DNA from 3 places in the Variovorax xiamenensis genome. Region 1 is predicted to be linked to each of the others. Evidence: predicted binding sites of a transcription regulator. Region 1 holds the regulator's gene; each other region holds the start of a gene.

Region 1 (10,353 bases):
CCCGCGGTGGCTGCGGTGACGGAGAGAGAAGCGCTGATCTCGTTGAGCGTGCCGGGCACGACCATCACGCCCGTGCCGATCACGAAATTGCCGGCAAGCAGCGCCCAGAGCGCTCTCTGTGGCGCCGGCCGGCTCACCGGCGGACCTGCAGCGCGCCGGGATTCACGATGTTCGTGGGATTGCCGTTGATGTAGCTCACGACATTGTCGAAGGCCTGGCCGAAGTAGCTCTCGTAGCTTTCCTGCTCGACGTAGCCGATGTGCGGCGTGCAGATGCAGTTCTCCAGGCGCAGCAGCGCGTGGCCTTGCAGCGGCGGCTCGCTCTCGAACACGTCGACGGCCGCGAGTCCGGGGCGGCCGCGGTTGAGGGCGGCGAGCAGTGCGTCGGCCTCGACCAGCTCGGCGCGCGAGGTGTTCACGAACAGGGCTGTCGGCTTCATGCGCGAGAGGTCTTCCAGCGTGATGAGGCCGTTGGTTTCCTCGTTGAGCCGCAGGTGCACCGACAGCACGTCGGCGGCGGCGAAGAACTCGTGGCGGTTCTGCGCAACCTGGAAGCCGTCGGAGCGCGCCTTGGCGCAGCTGGCCTCACGGCCCCAGATCACGACCTGCATGCCGAAGGCCTGCCCATAGCGCGCGACCAGTTGGCCGATGCGGCCGTAGCCCCAGATGCACAGCGTCTTGCCCTTGAGCACCGAGCCGATGCCGAAGTTGGGCGGCATCGAGGCCGACTTGAGCCCCGACTGCTGCCAGGCGCCATGCTTGAGATTGCTGATGTACTGCGGCAGCCGGCGCATGGCGGCCATGATGAGCGCCCAGGTGAGCTCGGCAGGCGCCTGCGGAGAGCCGGAGCCCTCTGCCACGGCCACGCCGCGCTCGGTGCAGGCTGCCACGTCGATGTGTCCAGCGACGCGCCCGGTCTGGGATATGAGCTTGAGCTTCGGCAGCTTCTCGATGAGCTGGCGCGAGATCTGGGTGCGCTCGCGGATCAGCACGATCACGTCGGCGTCCTTGAGGCGAACTGACAACTGGCCAATGCCTTTCACCGTGTTGGTATAGACCTTGGCCGCGTATGCATCCAGCTTCGAAGCGCAGCGCAGCTTGCGCACGGCGTCCTGGTAATCGTCGAGGATCACAATGTTCATGGCACGCCATTGTGCCTCGCAGCATTGGAATGTCGCGCCGGCGAACGTTTGGATACCCGCCCTGCGCCCGCTTGCAGGGCGGTTTCGGACCCAGTTCGGGCTCAATGCAGGCGTGTGGAGCGCGGGGCCGTGGCCATGGTTTCCGCGGCTTCCAGCGCGGCCAGGCGGTCGAGTTCGGCGCAGACGTCGGCCATGCGGCCGGAGATGACTACGCGGTTGGCACTGCGCTGCTGGCCCTTGCCGTCGACCACCCGGACCACGCGCAGAGGGCGCGCCGGTGCAGCGGCTGTTTCAGAAGGCGCGACACCGCCTGAACGGGCGGTACAAGCGGGGCGCACTGCCACGTAGCGCAGTCCTGCCGAGGACTCGGCGTCGAGGTGGCCACGATGCGCACGGCGTGCCGGCATCAGGCGGTTGGCCAGCGATTGCAGCGGCATCCAGATGTCGGCGATGGCGAGGAGGGCGATTCCCATGTGAACTCCAAGAAAGTATGAGGTTGAACACAGGCAGGATTTCTTGAATCGGCCGCGACAGGGTGATGGCGACTCTTCGCCATACGCCCGCCACCTGTCACTGCCGGATGGGTGCTGTGGAAAGCAGGCTGCTCGGGCCTACATCAGCATGGTGTTCCGGATGAGGCCGACAGCGAGGCCTTCGATTTCGAAAGGCTCGCCCGGCTGCACGATGATGGTCGGGTAGTCGGGGTTCTCGGCATGCAGCTCGATGACCTGCTTGTTGCGCTTCAGGCGCTTGACGGTCACCTCGTCGCCGAGCCGGGCGACCACGATCTGGCCGTTGCGCGCTTCCTTGGTGGCCTGCACGGCAAGCAGGTCGCCGTCCATGATGCCGGCGTCGCGCATCGACATGCCGCGCACTTTGAGCAGGTAGTCGGGCTGGCGCTGGAACAGCGTGTTCTCGACGTAGTAGGTCTGGTCGACGTGTTCTTGCGCCAGGATGGGCGAGCCGGCTGCAACGCGACCGATGAGCGGCAGCGCCAGCTGGGCCATGCCGGGCAGGGAGAGGGAGAACTGGCCGCCTTCGCGATGGCGCGTTTCGTTGAGCGAGCGCAGCGCGTCGCCCTTGAGGCGGATGCCGCGGGAAGTACCGCTGACAAGTTCGATGACGCCCTTGCGCGCCAGCGCCTGCAGGTGCTCTTCGGCGGCATTGGCCGACTTGAACCCGAGCTCGTTGGCGATTTCGGCGCGCGTGGGTGGCGCACCGGTGCGTGCGATGGCGCTCTGGATCAGGTCCAGGATCTGCTGCTGGCGGGCTGTAAGCTTCACGGCGAACTGCATGTGTGGTTCCTTGCGGCACTGGTTGGATATCCAGTGCCTGTATTTTTAACCAGTTTTTAGAAGTTGACAAGACATGGTCAATTCCTCTTTGTCCGAACTGCCGCGCCGCGTGGTGGTCCTCGGCACCGGCGGCACCATTGCGGGCCGTGCGGCCAGCAGTGACGACAACATCGGCTACACCGCCGCGCAGGTGGGCGTGGCCGACCTGCTGGGCGGCATCGAGGCGCCCGAAGGCGTGATGCTGGAAGCCGAGCAGGTCGCGCAGGTCGACAGCAAGGACATGTCCTTCGACATCTGGCAACAACTGGCCCGACGCTGTGCGCACTGGCTGGCACAGGCCGACGTGGCGGGCGTGGTGATCACGCACGGCACCGACACGATCGAGGAAACCGCGTTCTTCCTGCACTCGGTGCTGGTGCCGTCGAAGCCTGTCGTGCTGACTTGTGCGATGCGACCTGCCAGCGCGCTGTCGCCGGACGGGCCGCAGAACGTGCGCGACGCGATCAGCGTCGCCGTGACGCAGGGCGCGCGCGGTGTCACGGTGGTGTGCGCCGGGGCGATTCATGCCGGCGTCGACATCCAGAAGGTTCACACCTATCGGCTCGATGCCTTCGCGTCAGGTGATGCGGGGCCCGTGGGCTACGTGGAGGAGGGCGAGGTTCGCCTCGTTCGTTCGTGGCCGCAGGGCGGGGCCCTGCCGGTAGCAAAGCTCTTCGAGACGGTTGAAGTGCAATGGCCTCGGGTCGAGATCGTGATGAGCCATGCCGGCGCCAGCGGCGCTGTGATCGATGCGCTGCTTCAGGCAGGCGGGGAAGACCCGGTGCGCGGACTGGTGCTTGCGACCACCGGCAACGGCACGCTGCATCACGCGCTGGAGGCCGCAGCGCTCAAGGCGCAGAAAGCCGGGATCGCCGTGCTCCGCGCCACGCGCTGCTCGAGCGGGCGCATCCTGCCGAAGGCCGGCGACCTGCTTCGCGATGCAGGCGCACTGACGCCCGTGAAGGCGCGCATCGCGCTGGTGCTGGAACTGCTGGGGTGAAAACAAAACCGCCCCTGTCGAAGGGGCGGTTGATCGGGGCGTCGGGTCGTCAGCTGCTCAGTGCAGCCAATGCACGCTGCGTGATCTCATCAACAGTGCCCACACCCTTGATGGCGCGGTACTTGGGCGCGGCGACCGGATCGGCCTTGGCCCAGGCCGAGTAGTAGTCGACCAGCGGACGCGTCTGCTGGCTGTACACGTCGAGCCGTTTGCGAACGGTTTCTTCCTTGTCGTCCTCGCGCTGGATCAGGTCCTCGCCGGTCACGTCGTCCTTGCCTTCCACCTTGGGCGGGTTGAACTTCACGTGATAGGTGCGGCCCGAAGCCGGGTGCGAGCGGCGGCCGCTCATGCGCTCGATGATGTCGCCGAAGGGCACGTCGATCTCGAGCACGTAGTCGAGCTTGACGCCGGCTGCCTTCATGGCGTCGGCCTGGGGAATGGTGCGGGGGAAGCCGTCGAACAGGAAGCCGCTGGCGCAATCGGGCTGCGCAATGCGCTCCTTCACGAGATTGATGATCAGGTCGTCGCTGACTAGGGCGCCGGCGTCCATGACGGCCTTGGCCTGCAGTCCGAGCGGCGTGCCTGCCTTGACGGCTGCACGCAGCATGTCGCCGGTCGAAATCTGGGGAATGCTGTATTTCTGGCAAATGAAGGCCGCTTGCGTGCCTTTGCCCGCCCCGGGCGCGCCCAGCAAAATTAGTCTCATGGTGTCCTCGGACGGTTCTTAGATTTTGTGTCGCGCCGAGCATCGGCCCCATGGCTGGGCTGGGCGGAGTTGCTTCGAGGATAGCATGCGTGCCCTCGGGGAAATCCCGCTGCCTGTAGCCGGGGAGACGCCCGGGCTCAGGCTCCGGCGGTCGCGAAGACCGCGCACACGCGCGCCAGGTCCTCGGGCGTATCGATGCCGGGGCCCGGTGCGACGTGGCTCACATGCACCGCGATGCGATGGCCGTGCCACAGGGCGCGCAGCTGTTCGAGCGCCTCCGTCGCCTCGACGGGCGCCGGGGGCAGCGAGGGAAAGCGACGCACGAAGCCGGCGCGGTAACCGTAGATTCCGATGTGGCGCAGAGGGGCGGGGGCGGCAGCCAGCACGGCAGGTGCCGCGCCGCTGGCGGAGCCGTCGCGCCACCAAGGGATCGGCGCGCGGCTGAAATACATCGCGTTGCCCTGCGCGTCGAGCACGACCTTCACCACGTTGGGGTTCATGAAGTCGGCGACCGAGTCGATCTCGTGGGCCGCGGTGCTCATTGCCGCTTCGGCGTGCGTGGCCAGCGTGGAAGCCACGGCATCGATCAGTGCCGGGTCGATCAGCGGCTCGTCGCCCTGAACGTTGACGACGATGTCGTCGCCATCGAGGCCAAGCTGTTCGCAGGCTTCGGCCAGCCGGTCGGTGCCGCTGGGATGATCCTGGCGCGTCAGGACGACCTCGACGCCATGCGCCTTGCAGGCCTCGACGATGGATGGATCGTCGCCGGCGACTACCACGCGCGCCGCGCCGGATTCGCTGGCCCGCTGCGCCACGCGCACCACCATGGGCACGCCGGCGATGTCGGCCAGGGGTTTGTTGGGAAGGCGGGTCGAGGCCAGCCGCGCCGGAACCAGAACGGTGAAGCTCACAGCCCGAGCTCTTCGTCGGAGAGCGTGCGTGCCTCGTTCTCGAGCAGTACCGGAATGCCGTCGCGCACCGGATACGCCAGACGGGCGCTGCGCGAGCACAACTCCTGCTTCTCGGGGTTCCAGGTCAGCGGCCCCTTGGTGACGGGGCAGACGAGCAATTCAAGCAGCTTGGTATCCATCGAGCGATGATAGCTTTGCGTCGAGCGCGGCGAAGAATTCCGCGGACGGCGTGAACTCCAGCGGCACGGCCAGGGCGTCGGGAGCCTTGCGCCAGAGCTTGACGGCGTCCTTTTCGGTGCAGACGAGGGTCTTGTCCGTGCCGGATGGGCGTTGCCAGCTCTCGAAATCGAAGTGATCGGGCAGCGCGATGGTGTCGGCGAGCGTCAGGCCGCGGGCGCGGAGCATCTCGAAGAAGGCTTCGGGTCGTGCAATCGCCGCCAATGCGGTCAAGGGGCGGCCCGCCAATGAGACCAACGGTACGCGTCTTCCGTCGTTGCCCAAGGCGTTGTCCGCAAGGGTCCGGGTGGCAGTATGGCCCTGCGCGAAAGCCGGCCGCGATCCACTGTGCAGCACCAGGTCGCAGCGTCGCGGCCAGGCTTCGCGCAGCGGGCCCGCGGGCAGTCGCCAGCCGTTGCCGATGCCCCGGTCGTCGAACACGCAGATCTCGATGTCGCGACCGAGCGCCAGATGCTGCAATCCGTCGTCGCTGACGATGACCTGCGTGGCCGGGTGCCGCTCGAGCAGTGCGCGCGCGGCGTCGATGCGCCGGCGCGCCACGAAAACCGGCGCTCCGGTGGCATGGTGAATCAGCGCGGGCTCGTCGCCCACGTCGCGCGGATCGCTGTCGCCGAGCACTTCGCGGCAATCATCGGTGCGGCGACCGTAGCCGCGCGACACCACGCCTACCCGAATTCCCCGTGCTTGAAGATGCCGCACGACGGCCATCACGACCGGCGTCTTGCCGGCACCACCCGCGATCACGTTGCCGACCACGATCACCGGCACGCGCACGCGCTCGGTCTTCAGCCATCCCAAGCGATAGAGCAGGCCGCGCACCGCGAACAGCGCGGCATAGACGAGCGACAGCGGCCACAGCAGGCAGGCCAGGAGGCCGCGATGCAGCCAGGCGTCCTGCAGGCGCGAACCCGTATTGCCGACGTTGCTGCCGCTATCTGAAGGCACTCAGTGCCCGGCTTGCGCCGTCGACTGGGCCGCGAAGGTGATCTGCATCAGGCCGGCTCGACGCGCGGCTTCCATCACCGTCACCACGGCCTGGTGCGGGCTGGTCGCGTCGGCGCTGATGATCACCACGCTGTCCTTGCCGCCGGTGGCCGCGGCGGCCAGGGCAGCCGTCACGCTTTCCACGCTGCGGTCGGCCACCGCGTTCTTGTTGACCGAATATCGGCCGTCGGCCGACACCGCGACGATCACTTCCTTCGGATAGTCGCGCTGCGCATCGACGTCCGCCGTGGGCAGCCGCAGTTGCATCTCGGTGAACTTGCTGTAGGTGGTCGACAGCATCAGGAAGATCAGGATCACCAGCAGCACGTCGATGAACGGGATCAGGTTGATCTCCGGCTCGTCGCGCGCGCCGTGGCGGAACTGCATGCGGGCGCGGCTCATTTGCGCAGGGCGTTGAGATGACGGGCGAAGCGCTCGCCGGAGAGTTCGAGATTCAGCAGGTACTCGTCGACCCGGCTGCGGAAATAGCGCCAGAAGATCAGCGTCGGAATGGCGACGATCAGGCCGAAGGCGGTGTTGTAGAGCGCGATCGAGATGCCGTGCGCCAGTTGCGCCGGGTTGCCCGAACCCACCGCGCCGCTGCCCGGCGACTGTGAGCCGAAGATTTCGATCATGCCGATCACGGTGCCCAGGAGCCCCAGCAGCGGGGCGGCGGATGCGATGGTGGCCAGCGCCGGCAGGTAGCGTTCGAGCTTGTGCGCCACGGTACGGCCCGAGGCCTCCATGGCGGCGCGCAGGTCGTCTTCGGTGCAGCGCGGATTGGCGTTCAGCGCGCGCAGGCCGGCGGCCAGCACCTGGCCGAGCATCGAGTTGCGTTCGAGTTTGGTCACGACATCCGGGCCGGGAATGGCTCCGTGCGACGCGGTGATGGTTTCGTCGAGCAGCTTCGGCGGCAGTACCCTCACGGTCTTGAGACTCGTGAAACGTTCTATAACCAGCGCGAGCGCAATGACCGAACAAGCGAGCAAGGGCCAGATCGGCCAACCCGCGGCAACTATGATGGAAAACAAGAAAATCCTCCGGCCCGTAGACTGCAAATGCGCGGCGATTATCCACTGAGCCCACCATCGTCACGCGCCTTGTTTTTGTGTCAGCAAGGACGCACAGATTCTGTGGATAACTTTGTGATTAACCCGCTGCGCAACGCGTCCGGACCCGCATGGGACGGCCTTTTCGCTGGATCGACTGAATTTTGAGCAGCACTTTTTTCAATGAAATCAACAGGTTGCACGAGAAACCGTGCGCCTGTCTCGCCCCGAGGGCTGAAAGCCGGGATCGTGCCGCCCGTTGTGGAAGAGTGGCATCCGGCCGAGCGTGCACTTTGTGAACTTGCGTGAACCGAATTCCGCGCCAGGGCCGCGCGTGTGGGCTGTCGGCGCCTTGTGCCGCGCGGTGGCGGACGCGCTCGACGCGCGTTTCAACCCGGTGTCCGTGCGCGGCGAGATTTCCGGTTTTTCGCGCGCCTCGAGCGGACATTGTTACTTCGCGCTCAAGGACGAATCCGGCCAGCTGCGCTGCGCGATGTTCCGCCGGGCCGCCAGCCTGCTCGATTTTTCGCCGCGCGATGGCGACCAGGTGGAGGTGCGCGGGCGCCTCGCCGTCTACGAGCCTCGCGGCGATCTGCAGCTGGTGGTCGAGAGCCTGCGACGGGCCGGGCAGGGCGCTTTGTTCGAACAGTTCCTGCAGCGCAAGGCGCGCCTGGAGGCCGAGGGCCTGTTCGATCCGGCACGCAAGCGGGCGCTGCCGACCATGCCGCGCTCGATCGGCATCGTCACTTCGCTCGGGGCGGCCGCGTTGCACGACGTGGTTACGGCACTGCGAAGGCGCGTTCCGCATATTCCGGTTGTACTTGCCCCGGCCGCCGTGCAGGGGGCCAACGCACCAGGCGAACTGGTGCGGGCGCTGCTGTCGCTTTATGAGCTCACGCCTGCCGTCGACGTGATCCTTCTGGTGCGCGGCGGCGGCTCCATCGAAGACCTCTGGGCCTTCAACGACGAGACGCTGGCGCGCACCATCGTGCGCAGTCCGGTGCCGCTGGTCAGCGGCGTAGGGCACGAAACCGACTTCACCATCGCCGACTTCTGCGCCGACCTGCGTGCTCCCACGCCCACAGCCGCTGCGGAACTGGTGAGTGCGCCACGCGATGTGTGGCTGGGCGCGCTCGACCTCATCGACGAGCGGCTGGGCGATGCGCTGGGCGCGCGTCTCGACGTGCTCGGGCAGCGCCTGGACCAGGCGGCGGGGCGCCTCGGCCGCCCTTCGGGTCTTGTGACGCGCCAGCAGTTGCGTCTGGCGCACCATGCGCAGCGCCTTCGCTATACGGTGCTGGCCAGGAGGGAGCGCCTGACGCAGGCGCCGCGTTTGATTGCGGCCGACTTTCCTCAGAAGCTCGGGCGCGCGGTGGTGCAGCGGCGCGATCGGCTGGAGCGCGTGGCCTTGCGCATGCGGTTGCTCGATCCGGCACTGGTCTTGCAACGCGGCTATGCGTGGCTGACCGATACAGACGGTCATGCGATCGTCAGCGCAACGCAACTTGCGCCTGGCGATGCGGTGAAGGCGCGTCTCGCCGATGGCGAAGTCGACCTGACCGTCACGCCGGGCGGCGCGACGGGAACACGTCCGACGTCACCTCAATAATTACTTCCTAGAATCCTTCATTCCCACAACCAACCCACGAGAAAAAACCATGGAACATGTGCTCCCACCCCTGCCGTACGCCCTGGACGCGCTGGCGCCCGAGTATTCGAAGGAAACCCTCGAGTACCACTACGGCAAGCACCACAACGCCTACGTGGTGAACCTCAACAACCTGCAGAAGGGCACCGAATTCGAGTCGATGACGCTCGAGGAGATCGTCAAGAAGTCCAGCGGCGGCATCTACAACAACGCCGCCCAGATCTGGAACCACACCTTCTTCTGGAGCTGCATGAAGCCCCAAGGCGGCGGCGCTCCCACCGGCGCGCTGGCCAAGGCCATCGAAGCCAAGTGGGGCAGCTACGACGCCTTCAAGGAAGCGTTCGTGAAGTCGGCCGTGGGCAACTTCGGCTCGGGTTGGACTTGGCTGGTGAAGAAGGCCGACGGCTCGGTGGACATCGTGAACACGGGCGCCGCCGGCACGCCGCTGACCACCGCCGACACCGCGCTGCTGACGGTGGACGTCTGGGAGCACGCCTACTACATCGACTACCGCAACCTGCGCCCGAAGTTCGTCGAGACCTTCCTGGCCAAGCTGGTCAACTGGGACTTCGCCGCCAAGAACTTCGGCTGATCCCGGATTCGTTCAACAAAAAAGCCGACCCATGGTCGGCTTTTTTGTTGGCTATAGACGGTGGATGTTCAGCGCTTGCCGGCTGCGAACAGCTCGCCGCCGAGCTTGGCACCCTTCTTGATGTTCTTCTTGGCGAACCAGCCCTGATTCATCTCGAGCACGTAGCGCACCGGCTCCTGCGAGCAATGCGTGTTCTCGGTCATCGGCTGCATGTCGGCCAGGTTGACGATGCGGCCATCGTCGGCGACGAATGCGGCGGTCAGCGGCAGGATCGTGTTGCGCATCCAGAAGCACTGCGTGGCGGGCTGCTCGAACACGAAGATCATGCCTTCGGCCTGGGGCATTTCCTTGCGGAACATCAGGCCGATTTCACGTTGAAGAGGGGTTTGCGCGACCTGCGCGTCGATCTTGTACAGGCCAACCGACAGTTGCGTGCGCGGCAGTTCGGTCTGGGGTTGCTGCTGGGCATGCGCCGGCATCATGAACGATGCGGACACCAGGAGCAGGGCGGCGAGACGCTTGAGCATCGGACGACTCTTTCAGGGCGGGGCCAGGGCCCGGCCTGGATTAAAAAATACAAACAAAAATGCCCGCTGATGCGGGCATTGCCGGTGAGCGTGGAAGCTTACACCTTCTTGGCAGCGGCCGTGTGGGCCTTGGCCACGTGGCGAACCTTGTGCTTCTTGGCTGCGTGCTTCTTGGCGGAAGCGTGCTTGGCAGCCTTGGCAGCGGGTGCGGGAGCAGCCGTGGT
Region 2 (10,353 bases), 3.2 Mb from region 1:
CAGCGCGCCCGAGGTGCTGGACGAACTGGTCTTGCCGCTGGTGCGTACGGTGCTCGACTTCGAAGCCCGCGGCTTCGCCCCCTTCGCCGAACGCTTTGCCGCGCGCGACGTGCTGCGCGGGCGCGAGGTGACGCTCAGCGACGGCACCGCCGGCCTCTGCGAAGGCGTGGCCTGGGGCGGCGAGCTGCAGGTGCGCACCGACGCCGGCCTGCAGCTGATCTCCAGCGACGAAGTGAGCGTGCGCCCTCGCGGCATGGCTTTCTGATCTTCAACATGAAGCTGCGCCTGCTCCTCGTCGTCCTGCTGCTGGCCAACGCCGGCTACTTCCTCTGGACGCGTGGCGATCTCGCCGGCTTCGGTCTGGCGCCGGCCAGCCTCAGCGAGCGCGAGCCGCAGCGCATGGCGCGGCAGATCCACCCCGAGTGGCTGCAGATCCGCAAGGACGCGCCGAAGCCCGGCACCCCGGCGCCCTGACGGCAAAGCTTCGCGAGCGGCTCAGGACGGCTGCTCGCCCTCGAAGCGCACCGTGAAGAGCGCCCCCGGCGGGTGCTTGCCCGGATGGGCGTCCTCCAGTTTCACCTGTGCGCGATGCTGGTTCGCGATCTCCCGCACGATCGGCAGGCCCAGCCCCGAGCCGTCGGCCTCGTTGCCGAGCACGCGGTAGAAGGGCTCGAACACAAGCTCGCGATCGGCCTCGGCGATGCCGGGGCCGTTGTCCTCCACCTGCAGCAGCAGCACGTGGCCGAAGGGGTCGGCCAGCACGCGCACGGTGATCAGGCCGGGACGCTCGGGCGTCGAGGGCGTGTAGTTGATCGCGTTGTCGACCAGGTTGCGCACCAGCTCCTTCAGCAGCGTGGCGTTGCCGTCGAACACCACGCCCGGCGCGCCGGCCTCGGCGCCGTCGTAGCCCAGGTCGATGCGCTTCTCGATCGCGCGCGGCACCGCCTCGCGCACCACCTCGATGGTCAGCTTCGCCAGGTCGCAGGGCTGGTGGTGCGCGTTGGCGCTGTTGCCCTCGGCGCGCGCCAGCGACAGCAGCTGGTTCACCGTGTGCGTGGCGCGCTTGCTCGCGCGGCCGATCTGCTTGAGCGACTGCTTCAGCTCGTCGGCGTTGGCGCCCTCGCGCTGCGCCAGGTCGGCCTGCATGCGCAGGCCCGCCAGCGGCGTCTTCAGCTGGTGCGCCGCGTCGGCCAGGAAGCGCTTCTGCGTGCCGATCGAGTCGTTGAGCTTGTCCAGCAGTTCATTCACCGACGACACCAGCGGCACCACCTCCAGCGGCACCGAGGATTCGTCCAGCGGGCTCAGGTCGCCCGGGCGGCGCTCGCGGATGCGTGCCTCCACCACCGACAGCGGCTTGATGCCGCGCACCAGCGCCAGCCAGATCAGCAGCACCGCCAGCGGCAGGATCGCGAACTGCGGCAGCAGCACGCCCTTGATGATCTCGGCCGCCAGCACCGACTGCTTCTCGCGCGTCTCCGCCAGCTGCAGCAGCGTGGGCGGCACGTCGTCGGTGCCGCTGGCGATCCACATCGAGGCCACGCGCACCGGCTGGCCGTGCACGTCGCTGTTGTGCAGGAACACCTGGCCGGGCGGCAGCGGCTCGTCGAGGCCGGGCTGCGGAATGTCGCGCTCGCCGCTGAGCAGGTTGTCGTAGCCGTCGAGCAGCTGGTAGTAGACGTGGCCGGTCTCGTCGGCGCGCAGGATCTCTCGCGCCGACTGCGAGAGCACGAACTGCGCGTGCCCTTCCTTCACCGTGACCAGCTCGGCCAATGCCTTCACGTTGTGCTCCAGCGCGCGGTCGAAGGGCGCATTGGCGATGCCCTGCGCCACCAGCCAGGTGACGCCGATGCTCACCGGCACCAGCAGCAGCAGCGGCGTGAGCATCCAGTCGAGGATCTCGCCGAACAGGGAGCGCTGCGCGCGCTGGAAAAGCTTCACTTGATTCGCTCCCGGGCCGCGCGCACCGCCTGTCTCTGCGCCGCCTTGCCGAGGGCGATGCCTGCGGCCCGGCAGAGCCGGTTCCGCGGCATTTCCCGCATGTCAGGGCGCATCAGGGCTGGATCTTCTCGAGGCAGTAGCCCAGCCCGCGCACCGTCGCGATGCGCACCGGGCCCTTCTCGATCTTCTTGCGCAGGCGGTGGATGTAGACCTCGATGGCGTTGAGGCTCACTTCCTCGCCCCACTCGCACAGCCGGTCGACGAGCTGGTCCTTGCTCACCAGCCGGCCGGCGCGCTGCAGCAGCACTTCGAGCAGGCCGAGTTCGCGCGCCGAGAGCTCGACCATCTTGCCGTCGATGGTGGCCACGCGGCCGGCCTGGTCGTACACCAGCGGGCCGTGGCGGATGGTGTTGCTGGTGGCGCCCATGCCGCGCCGCGTGAGGGCGCGCACACGCGCTTCCAGTTCCTGCAGGCTGAAGGGCTTGGCCATGTAGTCGTCGGCGCCATGGTCCAGGCCCTTGACGCGCTCCTCCACGCTGTCGGCCGCCGTGAGCACCAGCACCGGCAGCTGCGAGCCGCGCGCGCGCAGGCGCTTCAGGATCTCGATGCCGTGCAGGCTGGGCAGCCCGAGGTCGAGGATCAGCAGGTCGAACTCGTCGTGGGTCATGAGCGCGGTGTCGGCCTGCGAGCCGTTCGCCACGTGGTCGACCGCCGCGCCCGAGGTGCGCAGGCTGCGCAGCAGGGCATCGGCCAGCACCTGGTCGTCTTCGGCAATCAGAATCCGCATGCGTCACCTCCAGCCCGTTTCATATGTGTCGGGCGCCGGGCCGGCGCTGTTCACATTTGTCTCTGGCGCGAGTCTAGCCCGCCGTGTAGGCCTCGAGTCCGATGGTTACCACGGTGGCGATCTCGTCGCCCACGCTGCTCCTGAACTCTTTTTCGGCCTGCGTCACCGCGCCGCGGAAGGCGTCGAGCCAGGCCAGCCCGTCGGCGGTGAAGAGCACCCGCCGCGCCCGCGCGTCGAGCGGATCGGGCCCGCGCGTGACCAGCCCCCAGGCCTCGCACTGGTCGACCAGCGCGCCCATCGCCTGCTTGGTCATGCCGGCGCGCTCCGCCAGTTCCGTGAGGCGCGAGCCCTCGCGCGACAGGTGCCGCGTGATGTGGATGTGCGCCGCGCTCACCTGCGCGCGCGCCGCGAGGTTCGACAGGGCCAGCGGCACCTCGACGTCGTGCGCCATCAGCTCCAGCACGCGCTCGTCGAAGCGGCGCATGGCGTGGCCCAGCAGGCGGCCCAGATGGGTCTGGCGCCAGGCGTCCTGGTCGGCGGGGAAGGCGGTGTCGGCCATGGTCCGAAATGGTAAAGCAAACTGACCAAAAAACAGGTTTACGTCGAAGCATCAGCCCCTACACTACTGTTCAAGCATCCAGCCTGCAGTTAAATACAGATGGATGGTGTCACACACAAACCATTGATTTTCAAGGAGATTTCCACATGGACGCAGTCGTCAAGGGTTCGAACATCGCAGGCGCCAACAGCGAAAAGGCCAAGGCCCTGCAGGCCGCACTGGCCCAGATCGAAAAGCAGTTCGGCAAGGGCACCATCATGCGGCTCGGCGAGGGCGAGGCGCTGGAAGACATCCAGGTGGTCTCCACCGGCTCGCTGGGCCTGGACATCGCCCTCGGCGTCGGCGGCCTGCCCCGCGGCCGCGTGGTCGAGATCTACGGCCCTGAATCGTCGGGCAAGACCACGCTCACGCTGCAGGTCATCGCCGCCATGCAGAAGCAGGCCGGCACCTGCGCCTTCGTCGACGCCGAACACGCCCTCGACGTGCAATACGCCCAGAAGCTCGGCGTGAACCTGTCGGACCTGCTGATCAGCCAGCCCGACACCGGCGAGCAGGCCCTCGAGATCGTCGATTCGCTGGTGCGCTCCGGCGCCGTGGACCTGATCGTGGTCGACTCGGTCGCCGCGCTCACGCCCAAGGCCGAAATCGAAGGCGAAATGGGCGACTCGCTGCCCGGCCTGCAGGCCCGCCTGATGAGCCAGGCGCTGCGCAAGCTGACCGCCACGATCAAGAAGACCAACTGCATGGTCATCTTCATCAACCAGATCCGCATGAAGATCGGCGTGATGTTCGGCTCGCCCGAAACCACCACCGGCGGCAACGCGCTGAAGTTCTACGCCTCGGTGCGCCTGGACATCCGCCGCATCGGCACCATCAAGAAGGGCGACGAGGCCATCGGCAACGAAACCAAGGTGAAGGTGGTGAAGAACAAGGTCTCGCCCCCGTTCAAGACGGCCGAGTTCGACATCCTGTTCGGCGAAGGCATCAGCCGCGAGGGCGAGATCATCGACATGGGCGTGAACGCCAAGATCATCGACAAGTCGGGCGCCTGGTACGCCTACAACGGCGAGAAGATCGGCCAGGGCCGCGACAACGCCCGCGAGTTCCTGCGCGAGAACCCCGCGCTGTCGCGCGAGATCGAGAACAAGGTGCGCGAGTCGCTGGGCATTCCGCTGCTGGCCGCCGATGTCGACACCACGCCCGAGAAGCCGCAGAAGGCCGCGAAGGCGGACAAGGCCGAGTAAAGACCGGGCGCGGCTCCACGGGGCCGCGCAAGCGACCCCCGCATGGCATTCGACGCCCCTTCCCTCAAAGGCCGCGCATTGCGCCTGCTGAGCCAGCGCGAGCATTCGCGCGCCGAGCTGGAACGCAAGCTGGCCAGGCACGAGGAAGAGCCCGGCACGTTGGCGAAGGCGCTCGACGAACTCGCGGCCAAGGACTTCATCAGCGAGCCGCGCGTGGTGGCCTCGGTGCTCAACCAGCGCGCGGCACGCTCGGGCGCGCTGCGGGTCAGGCAGGAGCTGCAGGCCAAAGGCATCGCGCCCGAGGCCATCGCCGAAGCCGTGGCCGGCCTGCAGGAAACCGAAGTCGAGCGCGCCACGGCCCTGTGGCGCCAGCGCTTCGCCGGGCCGCCCGCCGACGCGAAGGAACGGGCGAAGCAGATGCGATTCCTGATGGCGCGCGGTTTCTCGGGCGCCGTCGTGTCCAAGGTGCTGAGGAGCGATTTCGATGAAGCCGACGAATGAGCATTCCGCCGCGCAGTCGCGCGTCGTCACGCTGCGCGTGGCTTGCGACTGGCGCCGAGCCTATGTATTGGCGGCCGATCCGAAGCGCCTGCCCGACTGGGCCAGCGGCCTCGCGAAGAGCGCGCTGGTGCCGCACGGCGACCACTGGATCGTGCGCACGCCCGAGAGCGGCGAAGCCCGCATGCGCTTCGCGCCGCGCAACGACTTCGGCGTGCTCGACCACTGGGTCGCGCCCGAGGGCGTGCCCGAGGTCTACCTGCCGTTTCGCGTGATCGGCGTCGCGCCGGACGCCTGCGAACTGCAGTTCACGCTGCTGCGCCAGCCCCACATGGACGACGCGGCCTTCGAGCGCGACGCGCAGTGGATCGCCCGCGACCTGCGGACCCTGCGCGACCTGCTCGAGGCCGACTGACTGGCTGACCTGCTGGTTCAGCCGCGCAGCACGATCGGCGCGAACTTGCGCCGCGCCTTCAGCTGGTCGGCATCCCACTCGATGCCCAGACCCGGCGTCCCGGGCGCCACCGCATGGCCGCCCTCGATGCGCAGCCGGCTCGTCGTGAGGTCGTCGAGCTGCGGGATGTATTCCACCCAGCGCGCATTCGGCACCGCCGCGCACAGGCTCACGTGCAGCTCCATCAGGAAGTGCGGGCACATCGCGATGTTGTGCGCCTCCGCGAGGTGCGCGATCTTGAGCCAGGGCGTGATGCCGCCCACGCGCGCCACGTCGGCCTGCACGATGGAGCAGGCGCCCTGCTGGATGTATTCCGCGAACTGCGACGGGTGGTACATCGACTCGCCCACCGCGATCGGCACGCTGGTGCTCTCCAGCAGCTGCGCGTGCGCGCGCACGTGCTCGGCCGGCATCGGCTCCTCGAACCAGGCGAGGTCGAGCGGCACGTACTGCCGCGCGCGGCGGATGGCTTCCGCCACCGTGAAGCTCTGGTTGGCGTCGACCATCAGCTCGAAGTCCGCGCCCACCGCCTCGCGCACGGCCGACAGGCGCGCGATGTCCTGCGCCACGTGCGGCTTGCCGACCTTGATCTTCGCGCCCAGGAAGCCGTCGGCCTTGGCGGCGAGCGTCTGCTCCAGCAGCTGCGCGGGCTCCAGGTGCAGCCAGCCGCCCTCGGTGGTGTAGACCGGCACGCGCTCCTGCGCGCCGCCGGCCAGCTTCCACAGCGGCAGGCCCGCCGCGCGTGCGTTGCGGTCCCACAGCGCTGTGTCGATGGCTGCCAGCGCGAGGCTGGTGATCGCGCCCACGGCGGTGGCGTGCGTGTGGAAGAACAGGTCGCGCCAGATGGCCTCGTACTGCTGCGGGTCGCGCCCGATCAGCCGCGGCGCGAGATGGTCGTTCAGGAGCGCCACGATGGACGAGCCGCCCGTGCCGATGGTGTACGTGTAGCCCATGCCCGCCGAGCCGTCGTCGCAGCGCACGGTGACCATCACCGTCTCCTGCGTCACGAAGGACTGGATGGCGTCGGTGCGCCGGACCTTCGGCGCGATGTCGATCTGCGAGATCTCGACCTGGTCGATCTTCGCCATCGCGATCAGCCTGCGTTGCGCGTCACGTCGGCCGGCAGGTCCGCGCCGTGGAACTTCTTGTAGATGTTGTTGAGCTCGCCGCTCTTGAGCTGCGCCTTCACGAACTCGTCGAGCTTGGCCTTCAGGCGCGGCTCGTTCTTGCGCATGCCGATGGCCAGCATGTTGACCTTCATCGTGAACTTCGGCTCCATCTGCTTGGCCGGGTTCTTCTCGTTGATGGTCTTCAGCAGCGGCGGCGCGGTCGCGAAGATGTCGGCCTGCCCGCTCACCACTGCGGTGATGGAGGTGGCGTCGTCGTCGAAGCGCACGATCTGCGTGCCGGCCGGCAGGATCTTCGTCACTTCCTGGTCGTTGGTGGTGCCGCGCGTGGCGATCACCTTCTTGCCCGCCAGGTCGGCCGGGCCGGTGATGTTCATGCTCTTGGGCGCGCCCACCACCGCCAGGATGGCGGCGTAGGGCACCGAGAAGTCGACCACCTTCTCGCGCTCGGGCGTGACCGACATGCTGGAGATCACGATGTCGGCCTTGTCGGTCTGCAGGAAGGGAATGCGGTTGGCGCCGGTGGTCGGCACGATCTCGAGCTCCAGGCCCAGGCTCTTGGCCAGCAGGCGCGCGGTCTCCACGTCGGAGCCGGTGGCGTTGAGTTTTTCGTCCTTCAGGCCGTAGGGCGGTACGGCGAGGTCGATGGCCACGCGGATCTTCTTGGCGGCCGTGATGGTGTCGAGCTGGTCGGCGTGCGCCGATGCGCTCGCGAAGGCGAGCGGCAGGGCCAGCGCGAGGGCCGACAGCAGGGCGCCGCGGCGCTTGAGCGAAAGCGGGAAGGAAGAAGTCATCGAAAGTCTCCTGGAGTTGTCTGAACGAAAAATCAAAGTCCGGTGCCGATGAACTGGCGCAGCTCCGGCGTCTGCGGGTTGCTGAGGATGCTGGCGTCGCCCTCCTCCCACACCAGCCCCTGGTGCATGTAGATGACCTTGTCGGCCACGCCGCGCGCGAAGGCCATCTCGTGCGTCACGAGGATCATGGTCATGCCCTCGGAGGCGAGCTTCTCCATCACCTTGAGCACTTCGCCGGTGAGCTGCGGGTCGAGCGCGGAAGTCACCTCGTCGAACAGCATGAGCTGCGGCTTCATCGCGAGCGAGCGTGCGATGGCCACGCGCTGCTGCTGGCCGCCGGAAAGCTGCTCGGGGTAGGAGTCGGCCTTCTCCGCCAGGCCCACGCGCTCGAGCACTTCCATGGCGATGGCGCCGGCTTCGGAGGCGCTCATCTTCTTCACCGACTGCGGCGCGAGCGTGATGTTCTGCTTCACCGTGAGGTGCGGGAACAGGTTGTAGCTCTGGAACACGATGCCCACGTCCTTGCGCAGCGAGCGCAGCTCGAGCGCCGGGTCGTGCACCGCGTGGCCGCAGCACTGGATGGTGCCGCTGTCGATGGTCTCCAGCCGGTCGATGCAGCGCAGCGCGGTGCTCTTGCCCGAGCCGCTCTGCCCAATGATGGCCACCACCTGCCCGCGCGTCACCGAGAACGACACGCCCTTGAGCACATGCAGCTTGCCGAAGTGCTTGTGGACGTCGTTGAGTTCAACCACGGGCTGCATTGAGCTTCCTTTCAAGGGCGCGACTCCATCGCGAGAGCGGATAACAAAGGGCGAAATAAAGAAGCGCTGCGCAGCCGAAGTACAGGAAGGGCTGGAAGGTCGAGTTGTTCAGCACCTTGGCGTTGTAGGAAAGCTCGGCGTAGCCGACCACCAGCGAGGCGATCGAGGTGTTCTTGATGATCTGCACCAGGAAGCCCACGGTAGGCGGCGTCGCGATGCGCAGCGCCTGCGGCAGGATCACGCGGCGCATGCGCTCGATGCGCGTGAGCGCCAGGCACTCGGCGGCCTCCCACTGGGCGCGCGGCACGGCCTGGATGCAGCCGCGCCAGATCTCGCCGAGGAAGGCGCTTGCGTAGACGGTGATGGCCAGCGCCGCCGCGGCCAGCGCCGGCACAGAGCCGATGCCAATGATGTTCGGGCCGAAGAAGCACACGCCCATCAGCACCAGCAGTGGTGTGCCCTGGATGACCTGGATGTAGCTCGCGGCAGCCACGCGCACCGCCTTCACGGGCGACACGCGCGCCAGCGCCAGCGCCAGGCCGACGAGCCCGCCGCCGATGAAGGCCAGCGCCGAGAGCTGCACCGTGCCCCACGCGCCCATCAGGAGGAAGCCGAGATGCTCGGTCGGCATGAATTTCATGTCCGCGCCCTCCTCACAGCGGCGTGCCGAGCTTGCGCCGGCGCGGGAACACGATCATGCCCAGCAGCCAGAAGCCCAGTCGCATCGCGTACGACAGCGCCAGGTACACCACCCACAGCACGATGAAGATCTCGAAGTTGCGGAAAGTGTCCGACTGGATGCGGTTGGCCACGCCGAAGAGCTCCTCCGCGCCGATCGACGACATGATGCTGGAGGCCAGCATCAGCAGCACGAACTGGCTCGCGAGCGCCGGGTACACACGCTCCACCGCCGGGCGCAGGATCACGTGCCAGAACACCTGCACCTTCGACAGGCCAAGGCATTCGGCGGCCTCGAGCTGGCCCTTGTGGATCGACTCGATGCCCGCGCGGATGATCTCGCAGCTGTATGCGCCGATGTTCACCACGAGAGCGAGCACCGCGCCGACCATGATCGGCATCGTTACGCCCGCGCTGGAGAGGCCGAAGATCAGGAAGTAGCTCTGGATCAGCAGCGGCGTGTTGCGGATCGCCTCCACGTAGCCGCCCGTGAGGCGGCGCAGCCAGCCGTGGCGGCTGTTGCGGCCCAGCGCGCAGACGGTGCCGAGCATGAAGCCCAGCACGGTGGCGAGAAAGGACAGCTGCACGGTCGTCCACGCGCCTTCGAGCAGCAGCGGCCACTGCTCGAGCACGGGCATGAAGTCGAACTGGTAGTTCAATGCGTTGGGCTCCGGAAGTCCAATGAAAGCGAGGCGGAAAGAAAGAGGCGGCTACGCGGCGCGCGCGAGCGGCAGGCACGAGGGCCCGAGCGGCTCGAAGGCCTTGTAGGTCAGGATGAATTCGCGATGCCCCAGCGCCTCGGACTTGGTGGCCGTGCCGTCTGCCACGCTGCGCACCGCGTCGAAGATTTCTTCGCCCACTTCCTGCAGCGTGCCCCGCCCTTCGAGGATGCGGCCGGCGTCGACGTCCATGTCCTCATGCAAGCGGCGGTAGGTGTCCGGGTTCGCGCAGACCTTGATGACCGGCGAGACGGCCGAGCCCACCACCGAGCCGCGCCCCGTGGTGAACAGGATCACGTGCGCGCCGCAGGCGATGAGCTCGACGATCTCCGCGTTGTCGCTGATGTTCGGGAAGCCGAAGCGCGGCTCGCCGTCGGGCACCACGTCCAGCAGGTAGAGGCCGCCCTGCGGCGGCACGTCGCCGGGCTTGACGATGCCGTTGATCGGCGAGGCGCCGCTCTTGGCGTACGCGCCCAGCGACTTCTCCTCGATGGTCGAGAGCCCGCCGTCGGCATTGCCCGGCGCGAAGCTGCCGTGGCCCATGGTGCTGTAGTAGCGCGCGGCCTTGTTCACGCATTCGACGATGGCCTCGCCCAGCTCGGGCGTGGCGGCGCGACGCTTCATGTGGAACTCGCAGCCGATCAGCTCGCCGGTTTCCTCGAAGATGCAGCGCGCGTCCTGCGCGATCAGCAGGTCGAAGGCGCGGCCCACGGCCGGGTTGGCGGTGATGCCGCTGGTGCCGTCGGAGCCGCCGCAGATGGTGCCCACCACGAGCTCGCTAATGGCCATGGGCA
Region 3 (10,353 bases), 990 kb from region 1:
TCCGCGCCGATTGAAGAACACAAGCGACAAGGAACAAGGAGACTCCGCATGTTGAGCGAAGAAAAGAACCGCCTGCTGACCGAAGTGGGCCCCGGCAAGCCGATGGGCGACTACCTGCGCCGCTACTGGCACCCGATCGCGGGCGCCAGCGAGTTCGACGACAAGGCCGTGAAGCCGCTGCGCATCCTCGGCGAAGACCTGGTGCTCTACAAGGACCTGAGCGGCAACTACGGCCTGGTCGACCGCCGCTGCCCGCATCGCAACGCCGACATGTCCTACGGCTACGTCGAGCAGTGCGGCCTGCGCTGCAGCTACCACGGCTGGCAGTACGACCAGAGCGGCCAGTGCGTGCACCAGCCCTTCGAGGAAACGCTGGACCCCGGCGCGCGCATGCGCAAGAACACGAAGATCAAGGCCTACCCGGTGCAGGAGAAGGCCGGCCTGCTGTGGGCCTACATGGGTCCGCAGCCCGCACCGCTTCTGCCCGACTGGGAGCTCTTCAATTGCGCGAACGGCTTCGCGCAGGCGGTGTTCGCCGAGATCCCGTGCAACTGGTTCCAGTGCCAGGAGAACTCCATCGACCCCGTGCACTTCGAGTGGACCCACAACAACTGGACCACGCGCCTGCAGGGCGACGAAGGGCCCTACGTGCCCACGCACCTGAAGCTGGCCTTCGAGGAGTTCGAGCACGGCTTCGTCTACAAGCGCCTGCGCGGCGGCGAGCGCGAGGACAACGTGATGTGGACCACCGGCCGCGTCACGCTGTGGCCGAACGGCTTCTTCCTGGGCCATCACTTCGAATGGCGCGTGCCCATCGACGACCACAACACGCTGAGCGTGCTGTGGGTGCTGAGCCGCGTGCCCAACGAGCAGGAGCCCTACGTGCAGGAGCGCATTCCCTCGTGGTACGGACCGATCAAGGACCCGGTGACGGGCCGCTGGATCACCAGCCACGTCGCCAACCAGGACTTCGTGGTGTGGGTGGGGCAGGGCGCCATCACCGACCGCACGCGCGAGAAGCTGGGCCAGAGCGACAAGGGCATCGTGATGATGCGCCGCCGTTTCTTCGAGGAACTGGAGGCGATGCAGGCCGACCCGGCGCACGAGCCGAAGGGGCTGATCCGCGATCCGGAGAAGAATCGCGACGTGTTCCTGCCCTCGGCGTGCCGCGACGAGATGATCAACGGCCTGCCGCGCAAGGAGCTGGCGGCGCATCCGCTGCTGGGGCCGTACCTGAAGGACTTCTTCGGACAGGCCGGGCAGCCGGAGGATGTGCGCGCGGCTTACGAAAAGGCCATCGGCCAGAAGGTGGAAGGCGCCACCTTCTTCAAGGTGCACGGCGCCGGCCAGGAGGAGGAAACGGTTTAGGAAGAGGCCTGGCGCCGGAACATCCGCAGGTCGAGTTCGCTTTCCTCGCCCAGCCACATGGCGTGCGTCGTGTGGTCGGCGAGGTCGTCGCCGGTCACGCCGTGCACGAATACGTCGAGCCCGTCGCGGTTGGCTTCGAGCCAGCCGATGACCTGGTCGAACTCGGCGGCGTCGAAGGCGAGCTGGCAGCTCCAGTGCGGATGCGGGCCCACCAGCCGCTCGTGCACCCGGCCGACCACCACCATCAGTTCGTGGCCTGCGCGTTCGCAGAGGGCGCGGGCCTGCGCGAGCGTGTCGGGCCCGAAATAGACGTGGGCGTGGTACTGGGCGTAGAGGTTTTCTGGTCGGCGGGGCATGGTGCGCTCATTGTGATCCTGTTCGCGGCCCGAGGTGGAAGCGGCCGCTGTAGCGGAACACGTCGCCGAACAGGCGGTGGCGCAGCAGCATCTTCATGGTGAAGCGGTCGGCATCGGCGGGATCGGGGCGCTCCTCCACGTAGGCCGTGCCCATGAAGAGGCCCAGCGGCAGTGGAATGCGCAGCCCCGCGATGTGCCAGACATAGCCCCGGTCGCGGAACACCACCGCGCCTTCTTCCGCGCTCACAGCCAGGCGCATGCCTATGCCGAAGCGCACGTATTCGATCACCTCGCCGGCATGGCCTTCCGCAAGCTCCATGTGCGAGCGGAAATGGAAGGGCGGCCTGCCGGGGAAATGGAAGATGCGGTCCCAGTAGAGCGTGGCGTTGTCGGGGCGGCAGCGGTAGTGCACTTCGATCGGAACCTCCTTGCCCTGGTGCGGCACGAGCGCGCCGAACAGCCGGCCGAAGGGCATCAGCAGCGCGGCCCAAGGGGCGTGCCAGACCTCGCTCATGGTTCCGCGCACGCAGACGTGGTCGTCGGAGAACGGCCGCATCGTGTAGTGGCGGCGGATGACGTCGCCCAGCTTTTCCCAGTCGGTGCCGAGCGCCTGCTGGAAGACAGGCTGCATCGTCATCGGGCCGCCGCGGTTGCCGTGGTTTCGGCGCGTGCCTTGTAGAAGCGCAGGATGTTCTGCGAGGCATCCGCCAGCATGAGATGCATGACACGGTCGGCATACCAGTTGAAGCTGGTGCTCATGCGCCACGAAACGGCCACGCGAAGTTCGGTGCCGCCGTCGCGCGGCGTCAGCGTGTAGGTGGCGTCGCGCAGGTCGAAGTACTGGCCGCCGATCATCACGTGGTCGTCGAGCGCGCCGGCAGGGAAGGAGTCGGGCGAGAAGCGGAAGCGCCACTTCAGCAGGCGGTTGGGCTGCCACTCGGTGATGACCTCCTCGAAGTGCACGTTCTTCTGCCACTGCACCTGGCGCACGCGGCCCTCGGGGGTGTCGACCGTCACGCCCGACATCGGCATCGGCACGCCGATGCGATACGCCCACGCGTCGCCGACTTCCTCGGGGCGGATGTCGTACGCGGCGTTGAGCTCGTGCCACACGCGCTCGGGCGGCGCGGCGATGAAGAGCGCGCGCGAGGTGTCGGAGTAGCGGTCGGGGTTGGGCAGCTGGGGCTCGATGGCGCCCAGCACCAGCGGCAGCATCGCGAAGCTGTAGACGGCCTGCTTCGGCCAGTTGGTGATGCGGCACACGATGCCCATCGCGAGCCCGCCGACGCTGCCCATGGTGGCGAACAGCGGCACGATGACGATCGCGCAGATCAGCCCTTCGATGAACACCAGCAGCGTGCCGCCGACGAAGAGCGAGGTCGCCACCCACGGCGCCCAGATGTAGTAGCCCCAGCTGCGCCGCTCGATGCGCTCGGCCATGTACACGGTGACCGCGCCGCACACCGCGGGCACGAAATAGACGAAGGAGCCCAGCATGGCCGAGTAGGGCTTGCCGGGTGCGCTGCTGAAGACGATGCGCAGCACGAGCGCAATCGCGGCGCCGGCCGCCATCGGCCAGAACCAGCCGAAAGGCATGCCGCGAACGGGCTTGGGTTGTGCTTCTTCAGCGGCGGGCTGCCCGATGGGGGTGAGTTCGGAAAACCTGCTTTCTTCGGAGTCGTTTTGCATGCGGAACCTCTTCTTCTCCTCGTTGTGTCGTTTTCGGGGCCTGCCTGTTCAGTCGCAACGGCGCGTCGCGGTGACCATGCAGTAGTCGAAGTCGCGCCAGAACATGCCCAGCGCCAGTGCGCAGTAGCTGGCCACGATGTGCTTGCGCCGCCATGGGCTGAGCCTGCCGCGCGCCTTCCAGAGTTCGGCCAGCGTGAAGCGGGTGGCGAGCACCGGGATGTGCAGCGCGCTGGGTGCGACGCGCCAGCGCAGCGACTTCACTTCCACGTCTTCGAAGCCATGTGCCTGCAGCGCCGCGACGAAATCGTCGCGCACGGCCAGCGTGGGCACGGCCCAGCTGTCGGCCCACAGGCGATGCAGCCAGTTCGCGAGGCGACCGGGCTGGCGGCGCAGCAGGAAGCCGTCGACCACCGCGAGGCGTGCGCCGGGCTTCAGCAGCCGCGCGGCCTCGCGAATGAAGTCGGCCTTGTCGGTGCCGCCGGCATAGCAGGCGCTTTCCACGGCCCACGCGCCATCGGCTTGCGCCGCGGGCAGGCCGGTGCGGGTGTAGTCGGCCTCGATGTGCGCCATGTGGTCGGCCACGCCAGCGGCGGCATCGAGCTTGGCGGCGATGCGGTTCTGCACGGCCACATTGGTCACGGTGATGGCGTAGAGCGATGGGCTGTCGCCGACCAGCGTGCGCGCGGTGGCGCCGGCGCCGCAGCCCATGTCGATCACGCAGCGGCGGGTGTCGTCACCGAGGCGCAGGGCGCGGCCGACCACGCGGTTCATCTCCACCAGCATGCCTTCGCGCCGCAATGGGTTCAGGCCTGCGCGCCAGAAGCCGAAGTGCATGTTGTAGCTGGGGCTCCAGGCGCCGTAGTCGGTCGCGACCTCGGTGAAGTAGTCCTGCGTGTCCTCGGCCGTGATGGGGGCGTCGGGGTGCTCGGGCCGGGTGCGCGCGGACATTTCGTGCGGCATGCGGAAGTCGGGCTGGAAGACGGTGGGCATGGTGGTTCCCTCGTGTGGTTGTTCGTCGGTTCTTTTCTCAGATGCGGCAGTTGTCGTCGCATGAAGGCGCGACGCGCCCGGCGAGCCTTGCGGCCAGCCAGCGTGGGATGCGATAGCGGTTGCGCGCCAGCAGCGCATAGGCGCGGTCGGCCAGCGGAGCGACGACCGGCAGGTCGAGCAGGAAACTGCCGCTGGAGAGGCCCACTGCCGTGCGGCAGATGCGTATGGCCGGCACGCCGATATGCACCCTGCCTTCGGCGTCCGACACATGGATGGTCGCCATCAGCGCCTCGCGTGGTGCGGGTCCGCCGGTGAAGCTGGCGGGTGAGCAGTCGACCAGTTGCAGCCGGCCGCCCGCGTCGCGCGCCTTGAGTGCGCCCATTTCAGCGGAGCAGATCGCGCAGCTCGCATCGAAATAGATCGTGAGCGGGTAGGTGGGTGTCGCAGCGGGGCTCATGATGTTCTTTGTTCTCGATATTTCTGTTGAAACAGAAATGATTGGGCAAAAAAAGAGGCCTCAGATCATGGGAAGGCTGGCGTGGTGCGCGTCGGGGTCGTCGCCCTTGCCACCCTTGTCGTTCGAAGCGGTGTCGCCGCGCACGAAGCGCTGCACGCTCGCACCCAGCGTCATCACCTTGTCGAGCGTGCCGGGCGACAGCCGCAGCATCTCGTCGGCCCAGGTGGCGAGCTTTTCCATGAGTTCCATGGTGGAGCGGATGCGGTCCTGCGCGTCGGCCGGCTCCTTCTGGAAGTCGGGGCTGGAGACCAGTTCGCGCAGCACGCGCACGGTGGGGTCGAACTCGCGCTCCTTGCGCTCGCGCACCACGGTGCGGAACAGCTCCCACACGTCGACGCTGGTCTCGAAGTAATCGCGCCGGTCGCCCAGCGTGTGGGTGATGCGCACGAGGTTCCAGGCCTGCAGCTCCTTCAGGCTGTTGCTGATGTTGGAGCGGGCCACGCCGAGCGTGTCGCACAGCTCCTCGGCGTTCATGGGCTTGCCGTATGCGAAGAGCAGGGCGTGGATCTGCGAGACGGTGCGGTTCACGCCCCAGAGGGAGCCCATTTCGCCCCAGTGCAGGACGAACTTGCGTTGGATGTCGGTGAGTTCCATGGCGCCGAGTTTAGGATTCTCGAAATTTCTGTCAAGAAAGAAATTAAAAAATCGGCAATGACGGTGAATCAGTGGAATACTGTATGAATAAACAGTAAATCGAGTTGCCAAGGAGTCGCCGACCATGCCAGCCGCCCGCATACCCATCCACGCCATCAAGGGCCGCGGCGCGGCCACGCACATCGCGCATCGTTTCTCGAAGGACGAGCGCAACGCCTTCGACGACGGCTGGGGCACGCTCGAAGAAGGCGCAGCCGAGGCCGAGGAGCTGCCGCCTCTTGCCACCGAGGTGCGCTTCGAGGACGTGAAGTCGGCGCTCACCGGAAACGAATCGCCGGACATCTACTTCGATCGCTCGCTCAACCCCTACCGTGGCTGCGAGCACGGCTGCATCTACTGCTTCGCGCGGCCCACGCACAGCTATCTCAACCTGTCGCCGGGCCTCGATTTCGAGACCAAGCTGATCGCCAAGCGCAACCTCGTCGAGGTACTGCGCGCCGAGCTTGGGCGCAGGAACTACCGGCCGAGCTGCATAGCCATCGGCACCGCCACCGACTGCTACCAGCCCATCGAGCGCGAACTGCGGCTCACGCGATCGGTCATCGAGCTGCTGCAGGAGACGCGGCATCCCTTCGCGCTGGTCACCAAGTCGAGTGCCATCGAGCGCGACCTCGACTTGATCGCGCCCATGGCCGCCGACCGCCTTGCCGCCGTGTACGTCACCGTGACCACGCTCGACGGCGACCTTGCCCGCAAGCTGGAGCCCCGCGCCGCGGCGCCGCACCGCCGGCTGCGCACCATCCGTACGCTCACCGAGGCCGGCGTGCCGGTGGGCGTGAGCGTGGCGCCGCAGATTCCCTTCGTGACCGAGGACATGGAGCAGGTGCTCGAAGCCGCATGGGACGCCGGCGCGCGCAGCGCCTTCTACACGGTGGTGCGCCTGCCGTGGGAGGTCGCTCCGCTCTTCAAGGAATGGCTCGCGCTGCACTACCCGCAGCGCGCCGACCGCATCATGGCGCGCATCCACGAGATGCGCGGCGGCAAGGACTACGACGCCGACTTCGCCACGCGCATGAAGGGCTCGGGCCTGTGGGCCGACCTGATCCATCAGCGCTTCCAGAAGGCCGCGAACCGCCTCGGCTACAACCGCGAGCGGATTCCGCTCGACGTTTCCGCGTTCCGGCCGCCGGGGGCGGCGGGGCAGGGCAGCCTGTTCTAGCGGTGCACAATCTGGCGCTTAGCTTCCAGCCCCAGAGGGCGCATGCGAATCCACGAACTGAAACAGCGGCTGCGTAAAGCCGGAGCCGGCCCCAGCCACGAGCAGCGCATCCTGCGGCTGTGGTCCCACGCCTTGCCCAGGAACAGCGGCAGGCGCCTGCCCGGGAGCTTCTTTCCCGCGCCGCTGATGGAGGCCCTGCCGGCCATCGAGGCCGAACTCGCCGGGCTGGCGCGCGTCGTCGCGGCGCATCCGGGCGCCGATGGTTCCGAGCGGCTGCTGGTCGCGCTCGCCGATGGCCAGACCGTCGAAAGCGTGCTGCTGCCGCGCGACGGCCTCTGCGTGTCGTCGCAGGTGGGCTGTGCCGTGGGCTGCCAGTTCTGCATGACGGGCCGCGACGGCCTGCTGCGCCAGGTCGGAAGCGCCGAGATCATTGCCCAGGTCGCGCTCGCGCGCATGCGACGGCCGGTGCGCAAGGTGGTGTTCATGGGCATGGGCGAGCCGGCGCACAACATGGACAACGTGCTGGAGGCGATCGAGCTGCTCGGCACCGTGGGCAACGTCGGCCACAAGAACCTCGTGTTCTCCACCGTGGGCGATCCGCGCGTTTTCGAGCGGCTGATGAAGGAGCGCGTCAGGCCCGCGCTGGCGCTTTCGCTGCACACCACCAAGGCCGAACTCCGCAGGAAGCTTCTTCCGCGCGCGCCCGCCATGACGCCCGAAGAGCTCGTCGAGGCGGGCGAGCGGTATGCACGGGAGAGCGGCTATCCGATCCAGTACCAATGGACGCTGCTGGAGGGCGTCAACGACGGCCAGGACGAGATCGACGGCATCGTCCGGCTGCTCTCGGGCAAGTGGGGCGTGCTGAACATGATTCCGTTCAACGCGGTGGACGGCGTCGACTTCAACCGTCCTTCGTGGGAGCGCTGCAAGCAGATTGCCCGCACGCTGCACGAGCGCGGCATCCTGACGAAGCTGCGCCAGTCGGCCGGGCAGGATGTGGATGGCGGATGCGGCCAGCTGAGGGCGCGCGCGGCTGAAGTGGCCGAAGTCGCGATACCGATCCGCAGAGTCGGATAGCTGCGCTTCAGTTGAAGGACGCCATCCAGTCCCAGACCTGGCTGGGCGCCTCGACCATCACGTTGTGGCCATGCGGCCCGAGGTCGCGTGCATCGGCGTCGAGCGAGCGGGTCTGCTCCAGCGTCACCATCGCGTCGTTGCCTCCACGTGCGAGGTGGACGGGGCAGCGCGCGAGCGTCATCAGTTCCGATAGCGGCGGCTTGCCCACCGCGTTGGCGCGAGGGTCCATAGCAAGGCGCCAGCCGTCGCTGCCTTGCGCGATGCCTCGCGCTGCAACTGCTGGCGGCGCATCGGCAATCGCTGCAAGACCCGAAACCTTCAGATAGCGCTCGCGTGCTTCTTCCTCGTTGGCGAACAGCTTCGCCGGCTGCAGGGCCAGCGCCTCCATGCGACGCACTTCCTCATCGCTCCACGCGATCTTGATGCCTGCGGCGAAGACGCGATGCGGCAGGACACCGAACCAGCCCGTGGCGAGCGCGAGACCGATCACGCCGCCCAGCGAGTGCCCGAGCACCACGAGGCGTCCTTCGGGCTGGAGCTGCGGCAGCACGGCGCGCGCAACGCTCGCGGCGTGCTGGCCGATGGCGTAGGAGTCCTGCTTGCCGGAACTGCCATGGCCGGGCAGATCGAGCGCGAGCCAGCGGCCTTTCCAGCGGGTGCCGGCATCGGCGCACAGGGGCGACCACACGGCGCCGGTCGCGCCCATGCCGTGCAGCAAGAGAAGCAGGTCGGGGCCTTCGCCGCCTTGTTCCGAGTACATGTCCGCCGTCTCCATCGGTTCTTCGAGGGCTCAAGAATACCCGCCGGTGCACGCATGACTTTGTGCACTAGTGAGCCCCTGTCGGCCTCCCGCAAAGTCGCCCCGCGCCATAAGGAACAGGAAAGCCAAGGCTTCCAGGCGCGCTTCTTTTTTTAGGGACTGGACGAATGGAGGAAGGTCGATGAATGCGAAACACGTAATGGCCGCTGTCGCGCTGGCAGCACTGGCTGCATGCGGAGGCGGGGGCGCAGGAGATGGCGGCGCCGGATTGCCGATCATTCCCGCGCCACCACCACCTCCTCCGCCGCCACCCCCACCGCCGCCGCCTCCTGCTCCGCCACCGAGCCAGCAGCCCGAGCCCGGCACTTCGTCGGCCGCATGCTTCAACGAGGCCGACCTGCACGAAGGCACCACGCTGGAGACGGAGCAGGACGTCATCAGCAACGGCGAGACAGCCAAGCTGCGCACCGTCACGATCACCCGCTCACGAGAATCCTTCATGGGCGTGAACCCCGTTCGGCTGCTGCGTACCCAGTACTACGGCATCGGCGGAGGAACGACCGACAGGCAGTACATCGACTTCGTCGACGGCAAGGTGGTGCGCTACGGCACGCGCAATGGCGGCGAGGACGTGGACCCGAAGTACGGCTATGCCTACAACGATCCGCCTGTGGTCATGCCGGCGATGTCGCCCGGCCAGACGATCGACGCCAACTATTCGGTCAAGTCCGTGGAAGGCGAGAACGGCGAGATCCGCAATGAACAGGTCATCACGGGAACGCGAACCTACGTCGGGCGCGAGGCTCTCGAAACGCCCATGGGCACGATCAACACCTGCAGGTTCAGCGGGGTGGTGCGCTTCCGGCAGGTCGACGGATCGGATCTCGTGCAGAACCAGGAAGACTGGATCGCCGCCGAAGGTCCTTATCGCGGCCAGATGCTCAAGCTCTCCACGCGCACCGGCGACGTGGTGGGAGGCATCGTCACGACGAAGATCACCTACACGCCGCGATGACGGCCGTGCGCGTCAGCCGGCGTCCACCAGCTCCCAGTGATTCGCCAGGTGCATGAGATGAGCCCGCGTGTATTCGGACTTGCTCAGCGCGCCATAGGCGAAGTGCGGTGCGAGCGCCGTGGCATGCCGCTCGAAGCGGCCGAGCGCGGTCATCAGGTGCTCCACGGCGGCATCGAGCGCCTGGCCTGACGCGATCGCCGGCGCGCCGGGGATGGGCTCCTCGAGCCCGTGGCTCATCCGGCCGCGCGCGGAGAACACCGCGAACGCCATGCTGCCCAGCGAGGCGCGGAACCAGGCGGGCTTGAGCTGCGGGAAGCCGTCCAGCGAGTACTCGACGCTCTGCGCGCCGTGGTGCAGCACCTGGGCCAGGTCCCAGCCGGAGCGGGTGTGCAGCGGTGTCGTGCGCAGGCGTTCGAGCGTGCGCATGGCGCGGGGGAGGTCGGAGAAATCGTCCATGGCGATCGGCTGGTCGGAGTGGGTGACGACGTATCCGGCACCCGCCGCGGCAGCGCCCGCCAGCAGCGCGCCACCGGCCAGCAGGGCGCGCCTGGGGCGCGAGATGCGTTCGTCGTCCTTGGGGTAGGTGTTCATGTGGTGCCGGATGGTAGGCACCGGGCGGCGCGGGAACTGTCAAATTTCCGACGATCCGCGATGACGCCGCGTCAGGCGATGTGCTCAGGCCATCTGTGGCGCGTGCCGCCCGATCGGCGATCGGCTTTCTCCGGCACCACGCCCAGTGCGCTCAGCTCCTTGCCGCGCTGTTCGAGC

What was found. The regulator LexA, encoded in region 1, represses DNA repair genes until DNA is damaged. The targets are predictions, from matches to a motif close to ACTGTATNNNNATACAGT.
Region 2: a site for LexA is predicted at 3,367-3,384, ahead of recA (recombinase RecA). Genes of this name have one in related genera too.
Region 3: a site for LexA is predicted at 5,593-5,610, ahead of SFB74_RS22275 (PA0069 family radical SAM protein). Genes of this name have one in related genera too.

The regions. Positions count from the first base shown of each region.
Region 1 covers NZ_CP139038.1:3,871,272-3,881,624, reverse strand. The annotation lists gene SFB74_RS17670 (MFS transporter) at 1-137, opposite strand, end outside; gene SFB74_RS17665 (D-2-hydroxyacid dehydrogenase family protein) at 134-1,141, opposite strand; gene SFB74_RS17660 (hypothetical protein) at 1,243-1,614, opposite strand; gene lexA (transcriptional repressor LexA) at 1,753-2,436, opposite strand; gene SFB74_RS17650 (asparaginase) at 2,510-3,475, shown strand; gene adk (adenylate kinase) at 3,525-4,181, opposite strand; gene kdsB (3-deoxy-manno-octulosonate cytidylyltransferase) at 4,319-5,092, opposite strand; gene SFB74_RS17635 (Trm112 family protein) at 5,089-5,271, opposite strand; gene lpxK (tetraacyldisaccharide 4'-kinase) at 5,252-6,274, opposite strand; gene SFB74_RS17625 (ExbD/TolR family protein) at 6,275-6,700, opposite strand; gene SFB74_RS17620 (MotA/TolQ/ExbB proton channel family protein) at 6,712-7,344, opposite strand; gene xseA (exodeoxyribonuclease VII large subunit) at 7,658-8,971, shown strand; gene SFB74_RS17610 (superoxide dismutase) at 9,021-9,602, shown strand; gene SFB74_RS17605 (DUF192 domain-containing protein) at 9,671-10,129, opposite strand; gene SFB74_RS17600 (hypothetical protein) at 10,228-10,353, opposite strand, start outside.
Region 2 covers NZ_CP139038.1:7,053,119-7,063,471, reverse strand. The annotation lists gene SFB74_RS32565 (biotin--[acetyl-CoA-carboxylase] ligase) at 1-265, shown strand, start outside; gene SFB74_RS32560 (sporulation protein) at 274-474, shown strand; gene SFB74_RS32555 (sensor histidine kinase N-terminal domain-containing protein) at 496-1,938, opposite strand; gene SFB74_RS32550 (response regulator) at 2,051-2,725, opposite strand; gene SFB74_RS32545 (MarR family winged helix-turn-helix transcriptional regulator) at 2,799-3,284, opposite strand; gene recA (recombinase RecA) at 3,431-4,528, shown strand; gene recX (recombination regulator RecX) at 4,571-5,029, shown strand; gene SFB74_RS32530 (SRPBCC family protein) at 5,013-5,441, shown strand; gene SFB74_RS32525 (mandelate racemase/muconate lactonizing enzyme family protein) at 5,459-6,568, opposite strand; gene SFB74_RS32520 (transporter substrate-binding domain-containing protein) at 6,574-7,401, opposite strand; gene SFB74_RS32515 (amino acid ABC transporter ATP-binding protein) at 7,434-8,162, opposite strand; gene SFB74_RS32510 (amino acid ABC transporter permease) at 8,146-8,793, opposite strand; gene SFB74_RS32505 (amino acid ABC transporter permease) at 8,816-9,499, opposite strand; gene SFB74_RS32500 (UxaA family hydrolase) at 9,551-10,353, opposite strand, start outside.
Region 3 covers NZ_CP139038.1:4,863,013-4,873,365, reverse strand. The annotation lists gene SFB74_RS22315 (Bug family tripartite tricarboxylate transporter substrate binding protein) at 1-14, shown strand, start outside; gene SFB74_RS22310 (Rieske 2Fe-2S domain-containing protein) at 49-1,368, shown strand; gene SFB74_RS22305 (DOPA 4,5-dioxygenase family protein) at 1,365-1,724, opposite strand; gene SFB74_RS22300 (DUF4166 domain-containing protein) at 1,732-2,361, opposite strand; gene SFB74_RS22295 (SRPBCC family protein) at 2,358-3,413, opposite strand; gene SFB74_RS22290 (SAM-dependent methyltransferase) at 3,462-4,403, opposite strand; gene SFB74_RS22285 (thiol-disulfide oxidoreductase DCC family protein) at 4,441-4,860, opposite strand; gene SFB74_RS22280 (GbsR/MarR family transcriptional regulator) at 4,921-5,514, opposite strand; gene SFB74_RS22275 (PA0069 family radical SAM protein) at 5,639-6,733, shown strand; gene SFB74_RS22270 (RNA methyltransferase) at 6,776-7,810, shown strand; gene SFB74_RS22265 (alpha/beta fold hydrolase) at 7,818-8,570, opposite strand; gene SFB74_RS22260 (hypothetical protein) at 8,752-9,585, shown strand; gene SFB74_RS22255 (DUF1569 domain-containing protein) at 9,598-10,176, opposite strand; gene SFB74_RS22250 (MarR family winged helix-turn-helix transcriptional regulator) at 10,248-10,353, opposite strand, start outside.